Regions from separate parts of the Rhizobium sp. AAP116 genome, predicted to be linked through region 2. Evidence: predicted binding sites of a transcription regulator. Region 2 holds the regulator's gene; each other region holds the start of a gene.

Region 1 (6,738 bases), on a different contig from region 2:
GCTGCATGGCGGCCTCACAATTTGGCGTGAACGAGTTGCTGGGTGTATTCGTGTTGCGGATCCTGAAAGATCTGGTCGACCAGGCCTTGCTCGACCACGCGACCGCGCCGCATGACCATGACCCGGTCTGCCATGGTACGGATCACGCCGAGATCGTGGCTGACGATGACCATGGTGATCGCGCGGTCCCGCTGCAGCCGTTTCAAGGTGTCGAGCACCAGCGCCTGAACGGAGACGTCGAGGCCGGTGGTCGGCTCGTCCAGCAGCAGCAGTGCCGGTTCGAGCGCAATCGCCTTGGCGAGCTGCACGCGCTGCTGCATGCCGCCGGACAGTTCGATTGGCCGCGCATCCATGCGCTCTAACGGGAACTCGGAGGCATCGAGCGCCTCTCGTGCCTTTGAGCGCAGTTCGGCGAAACTCCGCTCGCCAGCGATTAACAGTCGCTCCGCCACGTTGCCGGAACTGGTATGACCCATCAGCAGGCCGAGATGCGGGTTCTGGTAAACGATGCCGATATGGCGCGCGCAAAGCATGCGGCGGGAGAAGCGGTCGAGATCGAACAGGTTGCCGTCGAGCTCCGGCAGGGCCAGGCGATAGTCACCGCTGTCGGGTGTGTCCTCAAGGTTCATCATCCTCAGAAGCGTGGACTTGCCCGAGCCGCTCTCGCCGACGATGCCGAGTACCTCGCCGGGATAGACGGTGGCGGACACGTCCTGAAGCGCGACCACCTTGCCGAAGCGTTTGCTGACGTCGGTCATTGTCAGAAGCGGCGGGGTTGTCATCAGTTGCGGCGCGTTCTGCAGCCGCTCAGCCAGAAGTTCTCCGATCATGGGCGGAATTCTCCGTTCTTGTACCAAGTCTCGCCCTGTTCCACGTTCAGCCCCTCGGTGCGGCGGATCGCCTTGATGCCGAAATTGCTGTCGGACAGCTCGAATTGCGAGCTGCCGTCGTCCTGCGGGATCTCGTTCATGAAATAACCGCTGACGCCCGAGCGGTGGCAGGTGAGGGCGGCATGGTCCTCGACCTTGTAGGGCACGTCGGAGAAGACCAGCGGCTCGACCCGCGTGAAAGGTGGCACGGCGTAGAGCCGCTTTTCGCGCCCAGCCGAGAGAAAGGTCAGGTGCCTTGCCATGTCGAGCTTCGGCACGTCCCAGCGCGGGATCGGCGAGGGGGTCATGACATGGCGGCCGTTGACCAGCGAAGGATAGGCCGCGCCCTGCATGATGCGGCCCGAACGCACGATCTGCTCATAGAGCGTCAGCCACAGCCGGCCGTAATCGGCGTCGGCATGCATCTGGCGGGCGATCGACATGTTGGGCTCGACCGGGCGCAGCGGTTCGGGATTTGGCACCTGCAGCACGAGGATCTGATCCTCGCGCAGCTTTTCCTCAGGGATACGGTGCCGGCTCTGAATGATCGTTGCCTCCTGCGTGTCCCAGGTCTCACCGGCGCCGGATACGCGCGAAAGGAATCGGCGGATCGAGGCGGCGTTGACGCTGTCGTCGGCGCCCTGGTCGATCACCTTGATCACGGAGGAGGGCTTGATCAGGGTCAGCGTCACTTGCAGGCCGCCGGTGCCCCAGCCGCGCGCAATCGGCACCTCGCGGCTGGCATACGGCATCTGGCAGCCGGGTACGGCAATCGCCTTCAGCATCTTGCGGCGCAGCTCGCGCTTGGCCGAGGCATCAAGGAAGCCGTAGCTGAAGGCTTCCCATGGCTTTGTGAGTGCTGAAAGGCTCATGCCGGCTCCTTCACGAGCTTGGTGGTTTTCGTGGCGTCATCGGCAGGGGGCGCCGTCTTCTTTGCGTCGCGCAGGGCGTCGAGCGAAGACTGGAAGGTGACGTAGTGCGGCAGCTTGAAATGGATGCAGAAGCCCGAGGCTTCCACGGGTTCGGTGTGGTAGAGGAAGAATTCCTCGTTGACGGGTGAATTCTGATCCGCCGCTGCCGAATTCAGATCCAGCGTCGCGCCAGCGATGGTCTTGATTTCGTTCCAGCCGAGTGTCGCGCAGAAGCCGAGCTGAAGCTGGCCGCCTTTTCCTTTGCTCGTGACTTCCGCCTGCGAGACGCGAACGCGACCAGCCGAGAAAACCGTGCCCGCCGGATGGCGCACACGCACCTCCGCTTCTGCAAGTCGCAGCTCGTTGACGGTCGGATGCGCATTGCCATAGCCGCGCATCGCCGAATAGCCGAGTGCCAGCACACCGCCTGTGTCGGCGCGAGCCAGGCTTTGCAGCGTATGGGCGCGCTTGGCCGGAAACAGAAGCGGCTCGCGGGTGAGGTCTGGAATGTCGTCAGGGGCGACTTCGTCGGCGGCGATGTCTGCAACCAGTCCTTGCGCCTTTTGCCAGGCGGCAAGCGACGGCTGGCACGCCGGTGCGGGTCTTGCCGCAGGTTCGACCGGGGTCGGCTCGAATGCCTGGCCTTCCAGCACGCCGGTCGCCAGCAATCGGTGTGAATAGTCGAGCGTCGGGCCGAGCACCTGACCGCCGGGAATATCCTTGAAGGCAGCAGAAATGCGGCGGTGCGTGAAAAGGCTTTCCTGCGTCACCGGTTCGGCGATCGCAAGGCGCGGCTGGGTGGTGCGCCAGGCACGCAGAAGGAGCACCGCCTCGTAAAGGTCGCCGCCGGCCTGGGCGAGCGCAAGCGCTGCCAGATCACGGTCGTAGAGCGAGGCCTCGCCCATCACGCGGTCGATCAGGTAAGGCAGGCTTTCGCGGACGTCCGCGACGCGCTCCATGTCAATCGTCCCCATTTCGGCGCGGTAAAGCCTTTCAGATTGTTCAATGGCGCGTTCACCGCCTCGAGTTGCCACATAGGCCATCAGAGCACCTCCACCGTGGTTGAGCGTGGCAGACCGACAACACGGTCTCCATCGACGAAGAAGAGTTCGAACCCGGTCGGGTAGAGGCAACGCGTCGCGCGAAGCGTCCAAATATCAGGCCTGAGGCCGCCGAGGCGGATATCCTCATAAGTTTCGATGCCGGGGCCGCGCAGGCGAAGCCCTTGTCCCTCGCCAATCCTCGCCCCTGAAAACACGGTGGCGCCATCATCGGGATAGAGATGCGACCCCGCGGGCGCGACGGCCAGATCGCGCAGGCCCGCCTCAGTTTCCAGATCGATAAAGGCGTGGTCGGCGTCGCGTGCGCCGGTAATCGCCGCTCCGGTCGAGGCGATCAGCGGCAGGAGCGTCTTGTGGCCCGAAAAGACCCTGCATTCGCGGTCAATCAGCGTTTCGACGATGGCCTCCAGGCCCGGCTGTGGCAGTGTCTGGACAGTGCCGGGGCGGGCGAGCGCCCACATCAGGGCGTCGTAGGTGGCATTGTGAAGCCGCTCCAGGTCGTTTGGAACGGGGACAGCAATCAGGGCGGAGGCATCCATCAGAAGGTCTCCATGTCTACACGGGTCGCCTCGACCGCGCGAAGGCGCTCTGTGTCTGCGCCCATGATCTTCAGGGCCTCATCTTCCACGAAGTCAGTGATGCGCGCGGCGAGGGTTTCGATCGATCCGGCGGCGTCCACGATCGCCATTGCCATGGCCCGCTCGAGGTCGCGGCCAACAATCATGCCATAGCCTTCAGTGCCGTTGGACTGAAGCCGGATATGCGCCTCCGCCACCAACACCTCGCCGAGATGAAAGTCTGTGCCCTTTACCGTGTCGCGCATCGGCAGCATCGCGAGCCCTGTGCGGCTCTGAATGACGTCGATCGCGCCGAGCGGTGCAAGAAGCTCTTCCGCGAAGGCCTTCAGCGCGGCTGTATTGGCGCGCGCAAGGGTTTCGAGCCGGCGGGCGTGGGCGTCGCCCGGCGCACCGGCATGCTGGAACTGTGTTGTCATGGGGCCTTGCCCTCCTCGCCCACGAAGGGGTCGTCGAGACTGTCAAAAGAAAACTGGACGCGGTCGCCTGCCCAGACCGCCTCGGAATAACCAAGCGCGGTGCCCTTGGCATCGACGTCGATCTTTGTGACGACCATGACCGGATGATCTGGGTGTTGCCGCAGCAGTCTGGATTCCTCCGGCTCGGCGCGGCGGGTGAAGATGGTGGTGCTCTTGCGGAAATAATCGGTGACCCCGTGGTCACGATAGATTTCGGTCACGGAAACGCCGGCCTCACGGCGCACGCCTAGGTCCGGAAAGAGCGCTACCGGATGAAAGGCGATGCCGAGATTGATCGGCATGTCGTCGGCCAGACCCCGCCTCATGATCCGATGGACCTCGGCCCCGCGAGCGATCCTTAGCGCCTCCGCTACACGGTCGGGCGCCGGCACGATAGTTGAGGAGAGGTGCTCGGCGGAGGGTTTGTAACCCTGTCCGGTCAGGTTCTCGCGGAAACGCGTCCTGCGCCCGATCTGGTAGTTGATCAGCCGGGTCGCCTCGACGAAGGTGCCGCGCCCCTGTTCAACCCTGAGCTTGCCCTCGACCGCAAGCGCCGATACTGCACGCCGGACAGAGTGGCGGCCAACGCCGAAGACCTCGCACAGCTCGGGCTCCGTCGGCAGCCGCGTGCCGGGAGCAAGTTTGCCTGAGGCGATGTCACTGGCCAGATGGTCTTTGACGATTTGCCAAGTGTCTCTTTGCATACGCTATCCATGATTCATTCGAATGAATCATGGATAGCGTATGCGTATGACGCGGCGATGACGCGGCCTTGATCCTCAGGACAGGAAAATGGGTTTGGGTTAGCGAGGTACGATCAGTACAGCTGCATGCACGAGCGAGGAGGGCGGACTGCGAGTCTTAGCGTCTAGATGGCGATTCCACCAACAGAGAATTCTGTATAGATGCGCATCTATAATATATGTAGAACATAAATTGCTTTATTTATAAGAAATCCGCTGGTGATTCTGGTGTAAAATTTCGTTTTTTATAATGTTTAAATATAGAATGTAATTATCTGCAGTCTAATTTATGCAAAATACGGAACGGTTAGTGGCAATTCCCCGTTTTAATGGGGTTCTGCAGTAGAATTCACGCAGCCATTTCCAGTTTATGTGCGGGTGTGATGCCGCCGATGCTCATATTGTGGCGTTCGTTGCTGTAGGTCCATAGCCATTGTACGGCGAATTCCTATGTTTCTCGTGCGTCACGGGTCTGTAGAGAAAGCTTGAGCGTCGATGCCTTTTTCTGTGGATGTACCTGCTTCGGTAGCGGCCAACGCAGATAGAAAACACCGCATCGCGACTTCACGAGATAGGACGGATTGAACAAACCAATGTTCCCCTTGGATGCCACCCCCAAGAAAATCCAATATTTAAGGCATTGATTTTAAACGAAATGGTGGGCCCGGAGGGACTCGAACCCCCAACCAAGCGGTTATGAGCCGCCGGCTCTAACCATTGAGCTACAGGCCCAGCCCGGCGTGATGCCGTCGGGCGGGTTATGGTCACCCCGCACCGGTCACGGGCTCTAACGCAATTTCAGGTATGCGACAAGCCTCTGCCGCATTGGCTTCACAATCACGCGTCATCACAGATGTCGGAAGGGCATCTGTGCCGGGTGAGACGAAGAGGTCCGCCGGCACTGCGGGACAAAGGACATATTCCATGCTGAAAATTACACGCGCGCTCGTCATGGCCACGGCTCTGTCGGGTTCGGTTCTCTCGAGCGGCTTTGTTGCCCAAGCCGTGGCTGCCGAGGGCGAGCGTCGCGAGGCGACGATCATGGTCTCGGGTGAGGGTGAGGCTGCGATCGCGCCCGATATGGCCGTCATTTCGCTCTCCGTCGTTCGCGACGCAGAGACTGCTGGCGAGGCGCTCTCGGCCAACAGTGCTGCCATGAGCGAGGTGCTGGCAGATCTCAAGGCGCAAGGGATTGCCGAGAAGGACCTGCAGACCACGGATTTCTCGATCCAGCCTAAATACAAGCAGGAAACCAGAACCGATGGCACCTACGAGGCGCCCGTGATCGTCGGCTATACCGTCAGCAACGGTTTGACCGTTCGGGTGCGTGACCTTGCCAAGCTCGGTGAGATCATCGATCGGTCGGTAAAGCTCGGCGTCAACCAGGGTGGCGGCATCACCTTCACCAATGATGATCCGGAGACGGCGATCGAGGTGGCGCGCAAGCAGGCGGTCGAGAAGGCCGCCGCCAAGGCGAAGACGCTGACGGAGGCCGCCGGCGTCAAACTCGGCCGTGTCGTTGAGATCTCGGAGAATTTCGCCCGACCGATGCCGCAGATGTATGCCGCAGCGCCGATGGCGAAGATGGCGGACGAGTCAGTGCCGATCGCATCCGGCGAAAACCTTTATACGGTGACCGTCAACGTCACCTATGCGATCGAGCAGTAAGCGCCAACGCTGTTGCGAGAAATGAAAGAGGGCCGGTCTTCCGGCCCTTTTGTCTTTGCTGCATTCGCCGACGGTCAGACGTCGAGCGGGTGTTCCGAAATCATCTTGGTCAGGCTGCCTTCTGCCGGGAAAAGCGGGATCAGGCAGGCCTGCAGGGCGTGGTAGATGTCGCCCTTGCCGGGGAAGAGGCTGTTGCACGGCTTGCCGTCCTCGGTCAGTTCCTCGTGCCAACCGCCGAACTCGCGGTCGAGGCTGTTGCCGGCGATGTAGTTCCAGATCTTTCGGTAGCTCTCCTCGTGGAAGTCGCTTTCCTGATGCTGGTTGAGGAAGTGCGCAGCCGCTGCCCCTTCGCAGAGCGGCCACCAGAGCTTTGCGCGCTTGTCGGGGGCATTTTCCCAGTCGAGCGTATAGAAAAAGCCGCCCTTGTCCTTGTCCCAGCCGAGCGCCATGGAC
Region 2 (6,738 bases):
CTTGACCTGGAACCCGCAGTTCCGCGGCGGTTCCGAACTTGGTCTGATCCCGCTTCTATGGGGTACGCTCTACATTAGTTTCGTTTCGATGTGTGTAGCCGTTCCAATTGGCCTGTTCGCGGCGATTTACACGGCAGAATATGCCTCGCCGCGGGTCCGCTCAGTGGTCAAACCGGTGATTGAAGTGATCGCCGGCATCCCGACCGTCGTGTTCGGCCTGTTTGCACTGGTGACCGTCGGCCCGTTCCTGCGCGACTATTTCGCCATGCCATTTGGTCTCGGTAATTCGGGGTCCTCGGTTCTCACCGCCGGGCTCGTGATCGGCATCCTCAACATCCCCTTCATCTCGTCGCTGGCCGATGACATCATCAATTCCGTGCCGCAGTCGATGCGCGACGGGGCTCTGGGCCTGGGTTCGACGAAATCCGAGACCATCCGCAGGGTCGTGCTGCCTGCGGCCCTTCCCGGCATTGTCGGGGCTGTCCTGCTCGCCGCCAGCCGTGCAATCGGCGAAACCATGATCGTGGTCATGGGGGCAGGGGCAGCCGCCAAGCTGGACTTGAACCCCTTCCAGGCCATGACGACGATCACCGTGAAGATCGTCAGTCAGTTGACGGGCGACCTTGCCTTTGACTCGCCGGAGACGCTCGTGGCCTTCGCGCTTGGCCTAACGCTGTTCGTGATTACGCTTGGGCTCAACATCTTCGCGCTTTGGATCGTGCGCAAATACCGGGAACAATACGAATGACCGACATCATCGATCGCACTCCTTTCGCAATGCCGCAGGCCGGCAGCTCGCTCATGAGCGAGACCCCGCTGATGAAGCGTCGCAATGCCGCAGAAATTCGGTTCCGCATGTATGGTGTCGCTGCGATCGTGATCGCGCTGCTCACCCTGGCGATCATGCTGTTCACCATTATCCGTGACGGCTCTTCGGCCTTCGTTCAGGCGACGATTAGCTATCCCGTCTTGATCGACGCTGCGGTCGTGGACAAGACCGGTTTGCGCGATCCGGCGCAGATGGCTTCGGTGACGACGATCGGCTACGCGCGCATCCTGGGTGAATCTCTGGTCAAGCATCTGGCCGAAGAGGGTATTGCAGTCGAGGGCATGTCCCGAAAGGAAGTCACCGACATGATTTCCAAGGATGCTCCGGCTCGGCTGCGCGACACTGTCCTGGCCGATCCGTCACTGGTAGGCCAGACGATTACTGTGAACGTTTTCGCCACAGGCCGCGTGGATGGCTATCTCAAGGGTCGCGTGACGCGCGAAATAGCTGAACGGGATTCCAATGTGACTCCCGCGCAGCTGGACCTGGCCGACAAGCTGGTCGAAGCTGGCATCCTCGCATCGAAGTTCAACTGGAGCTTCATCACGGCGCCTGATGCGTCCGACTTGCGCCCGGAAGCCGCGGGCCTTGGCATCGCCATCATGGGTACGGCCTACATGATGTTCCTCGTGGTGATCATGTCCTTGCCTCTCGGCGTGGCTGCCGCGATCTATCTCGAGGAATTCGCGCCGCGAAACTGGTTCACCGATTTGATCGAAGTGAACATCTCGAACCTTGCTGCAGTGCCGTCGATCGTTTTCGGTATCCTTGGACTTGCGGTCTTCATCAATTTTGTGGGGCTCCCGGCATCCTCACCGATTGTCGGGGCACTGGTCATCACGTTGATGTCGCTGCCGACCATCATCATTGCGACGCGCGCCGCGATCCGCGCGGTACCGCCATCCATTCGCGATGCCGCTTTGGGCGTCGGAGCGTCGAAGATGCAGACGGTGTTCCACCATGTCCTGCCGCTGGCCGCGCCCGGCATCATGACCGGAGCGATCCTCAGCCTCGCATCTGCCGCGGGTGAAACCGGCCCGCTGCTGCTGATCGGCATGGTTGCCTACGTGGCGAACTATCCGGCGGGGCCGTTTGAAGGTGGCTTCCTCGACCCGGCCAGCGCACTCCCGGTACAGGTCTATTCCTGGGCGTCGCGTGCCGATCCGGCCTTTATCGAACGGTCCTCGGGTGCCATCATTGTTCTGCTGCTCTTCCTGCTGGTCATGAACATCCTTGCCATTGTCCTGCGCCGCCGCTTCGAGCGCCGTTGGTAAATCCCAGAAGGACACCCTCGAATGTATCACGCATCCATATTGACGGAGACTTCCGTGAACCAGCCCAAAATCAAGATCACCGCCCGTGGCGTGCAGGTGTATTACGGCGAAAAACATGCCTTGAAGGATGTCAACGTCGACATACGGGACCGCGCTGTAACGGCCTTCATCGGCCCATCGGGTTGCGGCAAGTCGACCTTCCTGCGCTGCTTGAACCGCATGAACGACACGGTGTCGATCGCCCGCGTCTCGGGTGATATCCAGATCGATGGCGAAGACATTTACGACAGCCGGGTCGATCCCGTGCAATTGCGTGCCAAGGTGGGCATGGTCTTCCAGAAGCCCAACCCCTTCCCGAAGTCGATCTATGAAAACGTGGCCTATGGGCCGCGCATCCATGGTCTCGCCGCCAAGAAGGCCGACATGGACGAAATCGTCGCGACGTCTTTGCAGAAAGCCGGCCTCTGGAACGAGGTAAAGGATCGACTGCAGGAAACCGGCACCGGTCTGTCCGGCGGCCAGCAGCAGCGTCTGTGCATCGCCCGTGCGATCGCGGTCAGCCCGGAAGTCATCCTGATGGACGAGCCCTGCTCGGCGCTCGATCCGATCGCGACCGCCAAGGTCGAGGAATTGATTCACGAACTGCGTGAAAATTTCACGATCGTCATCGTGACGCACTCCATGCAGCAGGCAGCCCGCGTCTCGCAGCGTACCGCCATGTTCCACCTCGGCGAACTGGTCGAGGAAAACGACACCGACAAGATGTTCACGAATCCGGATGACCAGCGCACCCAGGACTACATCATGGGCCGCTTCGGCTGAGCCTCCAGGTCACCCTCGGCTCACCTCAAATTCAAGGACGTTTCTCATGGGCTCCTCTCACATCTACTCTGCCTTCGACGATGAACTGAAGTTCCTGATGCGCCGCATTTCCGAAATGGGCGGTCTGGCGGAACAGATGGTCGCCGAAAGCGTGCGTGCTCTGGTCAACTCCGACGCCGCCCTCGCCCAGAAGGTGATCTCCGACGACGTGCTCATGGATGCCATGGAACGTGAGATCGGCGACAAGGCCATCGTCACGATCGCTAAGCGTCAGCCGGTCGCATCCGACCTGCGTGAGATCATCGGTGCCCTTCGCATCGCTGCCGATCTCGAGCGTGTCGGCGACCTCGGCAAGAGCAATTCCAAGCGCGTTGTGGCCATCCAGGCGACCGGCGTGCCGCGCAAACTCGCGCGTGGCCTCGAACATCTCTCCGACCTGGCACTCGCCCAGCTCAAGGAAGTGCTCGATGTCTACACGACCCGCTCGGCTGAGAAGGCGAAATCGATCCGTGACCGCGACGAAGAGATCGACGCAATCTACACCTCGCTGTTCCGGGAACTCCTGACCTACATGATGGAAGATCCGCGCAATATCACGAGCTGCACGCATCTGCTGTTCTGCGCCAAGAATATCGAGCGCATCGGCGACCATGCGACCAACATCGCGGAAACCATCTACTACATGACCACCGGCGCCCAGCCGGAAGGTGAGCGACCGAAGGAAGATCTGACGTCTTCCGTCGGCGCGATCACCGAGTGACGTTGGCCAGCGAGGTTTGTTTTTGATGCAGCCAAAGATTGCCGTGGTAGAAGACGAGGAGGCCTTGTCCGTCCTCCTACGCTATAACCTCGAAGCCGAGGGGTATGAGGTCGAGACGATTCTGCGGGGTGACGAAGCCGAGATCCGGCTTCAGGAGCGCGTGCCGGATCTGCTGATCCTGGACTGGATGCTTCCGGGCGTCTCCGGCATCGAGCTGTGCCGCCGGTTGCGTGTGCGACCCGAGACCGAGCGTCTGCCGATTATCATGCTGACGGCGCGCGGCGAGGAAAGCGAGCGCGTGCGTGGTCTGGCGACAGGTGCCGACGACTATGTCGTCAAGCCATTCTCGACCCCGGAACTGATGGCACGCGTCAAGGCCATGCTGCGGCGTGCAAAGCCCGAAGTCCTGTCCAGCGTCTTGCGCTGCGGCGACATCGAGCTCGATCGCGAGACGCATCGGGTGCATCGCAAGAGCCGCGAGGTCCGTCTCGGGCCGACCGAGTTTCGCCTTCTGGAGTTCCTGATGGCATCGCCTGGCCGGGTCTTCTCTCGCTCGCAGCTTCTCGACGGAGTCTGGGGCCATGACATCTATGTCGACGAACGTACGGTCGACGTGCATGTCGGCCGCCTGCGCAAGGCTCTCAACTTCTCCAACATGCAGGATGTCATCCGCACCGTTCGCGGTGCCGGCTATTCGATGGAAGCCTGACAAGTCGAACCCACCATGGGGCAAGGGCCGCGCGGATTGTCCGCTGCGGCCCTTTTTCGCGGGCGACAGGCGGCAACGAAAAACGGGCCCCGAGGGACCCGTTTAATACTCTAAGCTTCGCTTGATATCAGCGGGCTGCCTTGCGGCGTTCGCTCACCGGCTGATAGGCGAGCTTCGCGTGATAGGTGCAGTAGGGCGCGCTGTCAGCGATTTCGCAGCCGCAGAAGTGGAAATCGTCCTTCATCGGATCGCCGATCGGCCACTTGCAAGTGCGCTCGGTCAGTTCCGTCAGGGCGAGGCGCCGCGAAATCGGCACGACAACGTTCAGCGGGCGCCGAACTTCGACTTCCTCGTAAGCCTCGACCTCGATCTCTTCCTTCAGCATTGTCGCACCAGCTGCACGGGTCACGGTACGCGTGGTCGTGGCTGCCGCGGGGCGGTTCTGGAAGGCCGCCGGACGCTGGGTCTGCGCCGGACGTTTTGCCGGACGTGCCGCAGTCGAGCTTCCGCCTGCCTTGGCCCGACCCGGAAGGTTCAGTCGGTGCACCTTGCCGATAACGGCATTTCGGCTCACGCCACCGAGTTGTGCCGCAATCTGGCTTGCGCTGAGGCCTTCGGCCCACAGCCGTTTCAGTCTTTCGACCCTGTCGTCACTCCATTGCGCAGTTGTCATGCCACTTCTCTCCGCCGCTCGCGTCTGTCATGGCAGAATCCGTCACCCCTGCTTCGAACGAATTCGAAACATAACCGCCTCGTTACTGTCGGTGAGCACTTCCGCCGCATGCAATCTATTAATGAAATTTAACCTAGTGGCACGCTGACTCCGTGACAAGAGTCGGGGGAATCATCTGGAATCGATTTTCCGGTTTTCCCCAACTTGCTTCCCGAGTGAGTCAAGTATGCAACAGGTGGAATCTTGTCGCGCACGCTTCTGGCGCGAGCCGGCCAAATCGGCGCCTACTCCTGCGATTCCTATGGAATTCGTTGACATTGCAGGGTGAAATGCCGATAGTGCCCGCGCCGCCGCAAGGCGGCATTTTTAATTGTTTCGAGGCCTGCAAAGGGCCGCGCCGTCCCTTGGGCGGATCGTCGAGAAGGAACGTGAAAGCCATGGCCGAAGCTACGCCGCTCTATCAGACCTATAATCGGGCGCCGCTGCGTTTCGAGCGAGGCGAGGGCGTCTGGCTCGTGACGGAAAGTGGTGAGCGTTATCTCGATTTCGCCGCCGGCGTTGCCGTCACCTCGGTCGGCCATGGTCATCCCCATGTCGTCGGCGCCCTCAAAGATCAGGCCGACAAGGTCTGGCACCTCTCCAATCTCTACGAGGTGCCGGGGCAGGAAGTGCTGGCCAAGCGCCTGACCGATGTGACCTTTGCCGACCGCGTGTTCTTTACCAATTCCGGCGCCGAAGCGCTTGAATGCGCGATCAAGACGGCGCGCCGCTATCACTTCGCCAAGGGGCACCCGGAGAAGTTCCACATCATCACGATGGAAGGCGCCTTCCATGGCCGTACCATCGCGACGATCGCAGCGGGTGGCCAGGAGAAGTATCTGGAGGGCTTCGGCCCCAAGGCGCCCGGCTTCGACCAGGTGCCTTTTGGTGACATGGAAGCCGTCAAGGCGGCAATCACAGACGCGACCGCTGCAATCCTGGTTGAACCTGTGCAGGGCGAGGGCGGTATTCGTCCGATCCCGGTGGAGATGCTACGCGCCTTGCGCGACCTCTGCGACGAGCACGGCCTGCTGTTGATCCTCGACGAAGTGCAGTGCGGTGTTGGTCGCACGGGCAAGCTTTTTGCCCATGAATGGGCCGGCATAACGCCAGACCTCATGGCGGTCGCCAAGGGCATCGGCGGCGGCTTCCCGCTCGGCGCTTGCCTGGCAACCGAAGAGGCCGCCTACGGCATGAAACCCGGAACGCATGGCTCGACCTATGGCGGCAACCCGCTTGGTATGGCGGTCGGCAATGCTGTTCTCGACGTCGTGCTCGGCGACGGTTTCCTCGACAATGTTCGCGACACAGCGCTCGTCTTCCGCCAGGGTCTCGCCTCGCTGAAGGATCGTTACCCAGATGTGATCGAGGAAGTGCGCGGCGAAGGCCTGATGCTCGGCATCAAGGCCAAGATCCCGAACACCGAACTCTTGTTGGCAATGCGCGACGAGCATCTGCTCGGCGTTCCCGCCGGCGACAATGTTATCCGTCTCCTGCCGCCGCTGACGGTGACCGCCGAAGAAGCTCGTGACGGTCTCGCCCGTATCGAACACGCTGCGGAGCACATCCGCGCCAAGGCCGCAGTCCAAGCATCTGCCTAAGACAGGACCCATTCATGGCATCTCCGAAGCA
Region 3 (6,738 bases), on a different contig from region 2:
GCGCGTTGGGATCAAAGTTATTTCGATCAGATCGGCTTGGCCGAACTGGCGAAGGAGGGCTTTACCCGCATCGGTACTGACATCGTCGAGCCCGGCACCCGATTGGGGCAGGGACTGACGCTTCAAGCCGCCGAAGCCATGGGTCTCAAGCCCGGCACTGCGGTCGCCGCGGGCATGATCGATGCTCATGCGGGTGGCATCGGCACGGTCGGCATCGGCGGCAAGCCGGCCGAGAACCTGGCTTACGTGTTCGGGACCTCCTCCTGCACCATGACGTCAACGGCTGATCCCGTCTTCGTGCCCGGTGTCTGGGGACCGTATTATTCGGCCATGGTACCCGGCATGTGGCTTAACGAGGGTGGCCAGAGTGCCGCTGGCGCGGCGATAGATCAGCTTCTCTCCTTCCATCCCGCTGCCGCGGAGGCGACCGCCCGGGCACAGGCCGAGGGGAAGTCTTTGCCCGCCTTCATGGCCGAGCAGGCAGCACTCAAGATTGCCACTGCCTCAGAGGCCGTCAACCTTGCTGCAGGCCTGCATGTCGTGCCGGAATTTCTCGGGAACCGCGCTCCTTTTGCCGATCCGCATGCCCGCGCCGTCATTGCTGGCCTTGGAATGGAACGTGACTTCGACAGTCTGATCGCTCTCTACATCGCCGGCCTCTGTGGGATTGGCTACGGACTGCGCCAGATCATCGAGACGCAGGCAAAATCCGGTGCGTCCGTCGAGCGGGTGGTGATCAGCGGTGGCGCTGGTGCAAGCCCGTTGGTGCGCCAGATCCTGGCGGACGCCTGCTGCAAGCCTGTTGTCGCGACTGAAGCGGACGAACCTGTCCTGCTCGGCTCTGCCATTCTTGGTAGCGTTGCGGCTGGCGCCTTCCAAGATGTTCGCGATGCCATGCGTGAACTTGCAAGGAGTGCGTCGATCCATACGCCAAGTGGCGAGCGTGTAGCGACACTTCATGAAGGACGCTATCAGGCCTTCCTCAACCTTCAGGAAGTTTCGCGGACCATAAGGTCCTTCTAGCATTGCTAGGCAGCAATCGGGCTGCGGGTGCAACTCGTGACACTGCGGCTTGAGGCTTATGCGGGCCGGGACCGGGTCCGGGAGTGCGGCCTCGGGGTCGCCAGGAGCAATCGACGTTGGATTGAAAACGGATGCGACGGTTTCGAACGCCGGGGGACCTGCGGTGCGCGCCGGGCAGGTCTGCCGCCGCCAGTGAACTCGCTCAAGGTCCTATCAACCAGTTCGTGGCGCTCATCGATCTCGAGGAGGGCTGCTGCGCGGCCCTCGAAGATCTTTGACGCTGCTCGCTGGCGATTGATCGCGGTGTCTTCAATTTCGAAGTGGTACATCAGCCTGCTGATGCCGGCTTCAAAACTTGCGCTAACGGCTGTCGTGCGCTCAGCACGATAATTGATGCGGATGGCATCGACGTGAGAGACTGGTACGCCATTCTTCAAGAGATAGCTAAGGCCGATGCACCCTTCCTCCAGGGAGAGTTCCACACGGGTTCCGAACTTCGCAAGAAGTTGGTAGGCCCAGCCAGCTTCAAGATCGAGCTCCATGTCAACGACATCACCCGCGCGCCCAAAGATCTTCGCGGCTTCGCTGATCTCTCCCAGTCGCTCAAGTTCCTTGTCGCGCCCATGTTCAAAGAGCTTCTGGAGTTGCTGCTTGGACATTGTTTCCTTCGACTGCATCTTCAATTCGGCGAGCCGCGTGTTGAGTTTGCGGCCGATCATCTGTGCCTTCCTATGATCCGAACAATGAAGGGTCAGTGAAAGTCTGCTGCCGGGGTGGCAGTGAATGAAGGCTGCTGGAATGCGTGGCCGCCAGTAGAAGATGTTTCCCCGGCGGATAAGATTTTCGACCCCGTGGCGGACTGCCATGACGTAGACACCCTGAATCAGGCCCGAAGGTCGCCTCGTGCCGTTTTCGGCTTGGGCATCAGGCCGCCAATGACGCCAAAACGGGATCCGGCACGACGGAAGAACTTAGGAATCAGGGCTTTTTGGGAGAATTGGCTGGGGAACCTGGATTGTCACATGATTTCAATGGCTTAGAAAAATAGCCTTTGATTTCCCTATGTTTTCCTGCCGCGAGCGACCGTGGATGCCATCTTTGTGCCCTGGCTTTGGGCCGACGTCAACATGGCGGGAGAGCGGCAATAATTTCCGCTCGGGAGCGCCAAGCTGGAGGTGAGGTGAGCGTTTTCGGGGGAGGGGCAGCTATGCGCCGCCATATTGGACGACGGGGCATCCGCTGGCGGTGCCCGAAAGCGGAATCGAGGCCATAGCGGCCTCATCTCGCCAACGAGCTAGGGCTCTAGGCCAGGTGGTGGCCCAACTCAAGACCGGCACAATTCTCTCCGCTCCCAGCGATACTGCCAACTATTGCGTTCGTGTGGTGATTTCAGACCTGGTGAGACTATCGGACGGCACTTCTGACAGGTGCATCCCGGCAGCACTTCATTGCGCCTTCAGCCGTAACCGGTCGGTCACAAGCTCCATCACAAGCACGATTACGAAGATTACCAGGATGATGGTGGAAGCATTACGGTACTGGAAGAGATCGAATGCCACCTTGAGCTCCTGGCCGATCCCACCGGCACCAACGAGGCCGAGAACGACTGACGAGCGGACCGCCTTTTCCAACGCGAACTGCGAAGTGTTGATCAAGGACGGCATGACATCGGGGATGACCGCGCCGGAGAGGACGGAAAAGCGGCCGGCGCCGGCGGAAAATAGCGCTTCCTGCGGCTCCTTGTCGGCATCCTCGATCGCTTCGGCGAAGAAGCGGCCGCAAAAGCCAATCGTGTCGATGATGATGGTCATGGTGCCGGCGACTGCGCCAAGGCCGATGGAGGCGACGAAAAGGAGCGCCCAGACCATGTCAGGCACCGTGCGGAACAGCGAGATCATCACTTTGAAGACATGCCGGAAGGGTCCGATCGGCGACAGCGTGCGCGAGGCAAGCCAAGCGATCGGCAGGCTCAGTAGCACACCGATGACGGTGCCGACGAAGGCGATCTGCAAGGTCTCGATCGTACGCCAGGTGACGCGCATCAGGAAACCGGGTTCCAGGCTCGGCGGCAGCATGCGCTCGATCAGGTTTGCCATTCTCGGAGCGCCGTTGATCAACTGGTTCGGTGTCGGCGCGACCTGCGTGGCCGAGACGATCAAGAGCGCACCAAGAGCGACCAGAACGGCAAAGGCAAAGGGCGAGGCACGGAAGAAACGGGCAGGCACAGCATCACGCATGGAAGACACCATCCAGGCGTTCGCGGTCTACATCGGCAACCGGGAGATCGAAATGTATGCGGCCGGCCTTCAGCGCGACGATGCGGTCGGCGAAGCTCAGCGCATGATCCATGTCGTGGGTCGTATAGACCAGCGTGATGCCCTTTTCGCGGACGAGGTCGGAGAACAGCGCCATCATGTCGCGGCCCGCCGTCGGATCGAGGCTGGCAGCCGGCTCGTCGGCGATCATCAGCCTGGGCTTGCGCACCAGCGCGCGGGCGATGGCGACGCGCTGCGCCTGACCGCCCGAAAGTTGGTCGGCGCGTGCCGTCGCCTTGTGCGAGAGCTTCACCTGGTCGAGCGCATCCATCGCCTCTTCGCGACTTTCTCGCTCGGCAATCGCCTGATGCCAGGCGCGCCAGGTGCCGGGCAGCCCGAGTTTGCCGTGGACGACATTGGTCAGCACCGACTGCCGACGGACGAGGCCATGATTCTGGAAGACGAAGCCGATCTGCTGGCGCATGCGCTTGAGTTGCGACCCGTTCGGCGCGCGGCAAAAGGATTCGCCAAGCGTCGAGATCTCACCATCGCAGAATGGCGTGTGGCCGATCAGGCATTTGAGCAGCGTCGACTTGCCCACTCCGTTGGCGCCGACCAGCGCCACGCGCTCGCCGCCCCGGATGCGGATATCGACGCCGGAAAACACCGGCTTCCCGTTGGCATAACCCTTCTTCAGGCCCTGTGTGCTGATAACGTCCATGGCGGTCTTCTTTCTGCGGATATGGCGAGGGGTCGGCGCTGATGGCGCCGACCCGTTCGCTGGCTCGGGGAAATCCGTTCAGTTGACGAAGTCGTTGAAGGTGTCGACGCCGATCGTGCGATACATCGAGCGGACGTAATCGTAGTCGCTGTCCTTCACGTCGGTCAGGAAGAAGCCACCCTTGAACTTCTGATTGTCTTCGCCCTGGAGAACAGCAGCCATGATGTCGGTGCCCTTTTCGGTGAAGGCCGTGCGGATCTTTGCGACGGTCTCCTCGGCCAGGTCTTTGCGGGCAACGAGAATGTCGTTCGGCAGATCACGGCCGCGGGCGACCACGGCAAAGGCGACATCCGGGAAGGCTTCGCGGACGGAGGCAAGATGTCCGAAGTTAAGGCCGATAGCGGCGATGTCGCCACGGATCAGCGCTTCTGCGGCAACGTTGCGGGCGAGGATGACGGGTTCGTAGTCCTCATTGTATTTGAGGCCGTAGTCGGTGAGCGTCTGGGCCGGCCCAAGATGCTGAGAGGTCGAGCCGACCGAGCCGAAGGACACCTTCGTGCCCTTGAGATCATCGACCGTACGGATCGGACCATTGGCGAGGACGGCGATCTGGGCGAAGTAGTCCGGACGCTGCCAGGCGACGACGATCTGCGGCTGTGCAAGCTCCTTCATGACGACATATTCGGCAGGGCCTGTGAGGACGAGGTCAACCTGACCGGAATTCATTGCCTCGACCGCTGCGGTGCGCGAGCTTACCGGGAAGAGCTCGACTTCGAGGCCGGTCGCCTGTTCGAGGGCCTTTTCAAAGCCGCCGAATTCCTGCTGCAGGGCTTCCAGGCCCTCAATATCGGTGACGGCGAACTTGACGCTTTCGGCTGCGGCTGGCGCCAGCGAGACGAGAGAGATTGCACAGGCTGCGAGAAGGGAACGGATCATGATATCTTCCTTTGCTGTATAGACAGGAGCATCTTCTGCGACTATCCCTAGCGGCAAGACGTGACGGGCACGTGACAGTCTGACGGCCCGATGGCGAAAAACGGAACAGAGAGAGACGGATGAACTGGACCATTCGCAACGGCACCGTGCTGGGCCCTGACAGGCTCGAACACACCGACCTCTTCATCGAAGGCGGCAAGCTGGTGGGCAGCCAAAATGGCGGCCGCAAGATCGATGCCGGGGGCTTGCTTGTCCTGCCGGGCATTGTCGACATCCATGGCGACGGCTTCGAGCGTCAGATCATGCCGCGGCCGGGTGTGCGCTTCGACGTCGGTCTCGCCCTGCGCGACACCGACCGGCAATTGGTGGCCAACGGCATCACCACCGCCTTTCACGGCGTGACGGTGTCCTGGGAGCCCGGCCTTCGTTCGCTGCAGGCAGCCGGCGACTTCGTCACCGCACTTGCCGCCGCCCGCCCGCATCTGGTCTGCGACACGCGCCTGCACCTGCGCTGGGAAACCTTCGCACTCGATGCGCTGCCGCAGGTGATCGATTGGCTGTCGCTAGAGCCAAAGCCTGTCGTGGCTTTCAACGACCACACGACGGGTTCGGTGCTGAAGGGGACGATTGCTCGCAAGATCGGCCAGATGGCGGAGCGTTCCGGCTTGTCGCGCGACGACTACATGGCGCTGCTGGACAGCGTCTGGGAACGCCGCAGTGACGTGGTCGGCGCCATCGAACAACTGGCGGCAGCGGCACGCGACAACGGCAATGTCCTGCTCGCGCATGACGAGGCCTCACCAAAAGAGCGCCGGCATTTCCGGGCTCTGGGGGCTGTGTCCTCAGAGTTTCCGCTGACGCTGGAAACGGCTGCCGAAGCCCGCGCCGCCGGCGAGCACGTCATCCTCGGCGCGCCAAACGTGGTGCGCGGCGGTAGCCACAACGGAGCGCTTGATGCAACGACGGCAATCCGCGACGGGCTTTGCACCGTGCTTGCCTCCGACTACCACTATCCGTCACCACTGCATGCCGCGTTCAGGCTGGCATCCCCTGATGATGCTGACTTCGCCAAGGTCTGGCATCTCGTGTCTGCCAACGCCGCAGCCGCTGCTGGGCTTGAGGATCGGGGGCGCCTCGAGGAGGGAAAACGCGCCGACGTCATCCTCGTCGATGCGAAGGACATGCGCCACCCGAAGGTGGTGGCGACCTTCGTCGGCGGTCGGCTGGTCTGCTCGGCACATACACTGATAGAGACCGAATCCACGATTGCCTCAGCCGCCCCCTGAACCGGAAATCATCATGCTCGACACGCCCGAAATCCCTCTCGCCACCTTTGAGGGCCTGGTCTTTGGACCACGCAGCGACATGCCGATATGGCAGCAGATCCGCGACCATATCCTTGGCCTGATCGAAGGCGGAGCCTTGAGGCCAGGCAGCCAATTGCCCGGCGAAACGCATTTGGCGGCAAGCCTCGGCGTCACCCGCATCACGCTGCGCCAGGCGCTCCAGCAGTTGCAAGCCGAAGGACATCTGACGGCGCGCAAGGGTGTGGGCATCTTTGTGCGCAGCCCGCCAGCAATCTTCTCTGTCCGCGATGGGCATCCATTCCGTGAGAACATCGAGACCCACAGCGCCCCCATCACCACCGACACACGCTTTGTACGGCGCGAACTGGCGACTGCCGAACTCGCGGCGCGGTTGCGCATTGCCGAGGGAGCGGGCATCATCCACCTACGGCGTCTGCGACTGCTTGGCGACCAGCCAGTCTACGTGAACGACAAGCACTTTCCCGCCGACCGGTTT

The links. The regulator PhoB, encoded in region 2, activates phosphate uptake and scavenging genes when phosphate is short. The targets are predictions, from matches to a motif close to TGTCATNNANCTGTCAT.
Region 1: a site for PhoB is predicted at 4,625-4,641, ahead of phnF (phosphonate metabolism transcriptional regulator PhnF). Genes of this name have one in related genera too.
Region 3: a site for PhoB is predicted at 4,996-5,012, ahead of IP85_RS05795 (alpha-D-ribose 1-methylphosphonate 5-triphosphate diphosphatase). Genes of this name have one in related genera too.

The regions. Positions count from the first base shown of each region.
Region 1 is NZ_LJIB01000043.1:198,042-204,779, forward strand. Features, by position in the region: gene IP85_RS21055 (ATP-binding cassette domain-containing protein) at 1-7, opposite strand, end outside; gene IP85_RS21060 (ATP-binding cassette domain-containing protein) at 15-830, opposite strand; gene IP85_RS21065 (alpha-D-ribose 1-methylphosphonate 5-phosphate C-P-lyase PhnJ) at 827-1,741, opposite strand; gene IP85_RS21070 (carbon-phosphorus lyase complex subunit PhnI) at 1,738-2,823, opposite strand; gene phnH (phosphonate C-P lyase system protein PhnH) at 2,823-3,380, opposite strand; gene phnG (phosphonate C-P lyase system protein PhnG) at 3,380-3,835, opposite strand; gene phnF (phosphonate metabolism transcriptional regulator PhnF) at 3,832-4,578, opposite strand; tRNA gene IP85_RS21090 (tRNA-Ile) at 5,274-5,349, opposite strand; gene IP85_RS21095 (SIMPL domain-containing protein) at 5,542-6,285, shown strand; gene IP85_RS21100 (AGE family epimerase/isomerase) at 6,360-6,738, opposite strand, start outside.
Region 2 is NZ_LJIB01000008.1:108,783-115,520, reverse strand. Features, by position in the region: gene pstC (phosphate ABC transporter permease subunit PstC) at 1-748, shown strand, start outside; gene pstA (phosphate ABC transporter permease PstA) at 745-2,103, shown strand; gene pstB (phosphate ABC transporter ATP-binding protein PstB) at 2,125-2,925, shown strand; gene phoU (phosphate signaling complex protein PhoU) at 2,972-3,685, shown strand; gene phoB (phosphate regulon transcriptional regulator PhoB) at 3,711-4,394, shown strand; gene IP85_RS07610 (GcrA family cell cycle regulator) at 4,522-5,067, opposite strand; gene IP85_RS07605 (aspartate aminotransferase family protein) at 5,505-6,707, shown strand; gene argF (ornithine carbamoyltransferase) at 6,722-6,738, shown strand, end outside.
Region 3 is NZ_LJIB01000007.1:83,702-90,439, forward strand. Features, by position in the region: gene IP85_RS05770 (FGGY-family carbohydrate kinase) at 1-1,023, shown strand, start outside; gene IP85_RS22515 (hypothetical protein) at 1,080-1,742, opposite strand; gene phnE (phosphonate ABC transporter, permease protein PhnE) at 2,469-3,260, opposite strand; gene IP85_RS05785 (ATP-binding cassette domain-containing protein) at 3,253-3,999, opposite strand; gene IP85_RS05790 (PhnD/SsuA/transferrin family substrate-binding protein) at 4,078-4,935, opposite strand; gene IP85_RS05795 (alpha-D-ribose 1-methylphosphonate 5-triphosphate diphosphatase) at 5,055-6,221, shown strand; gene phnF (phosphonate metabolism transcriptional regulator PhnF) at 6,235-6,738, shown strand, end outside.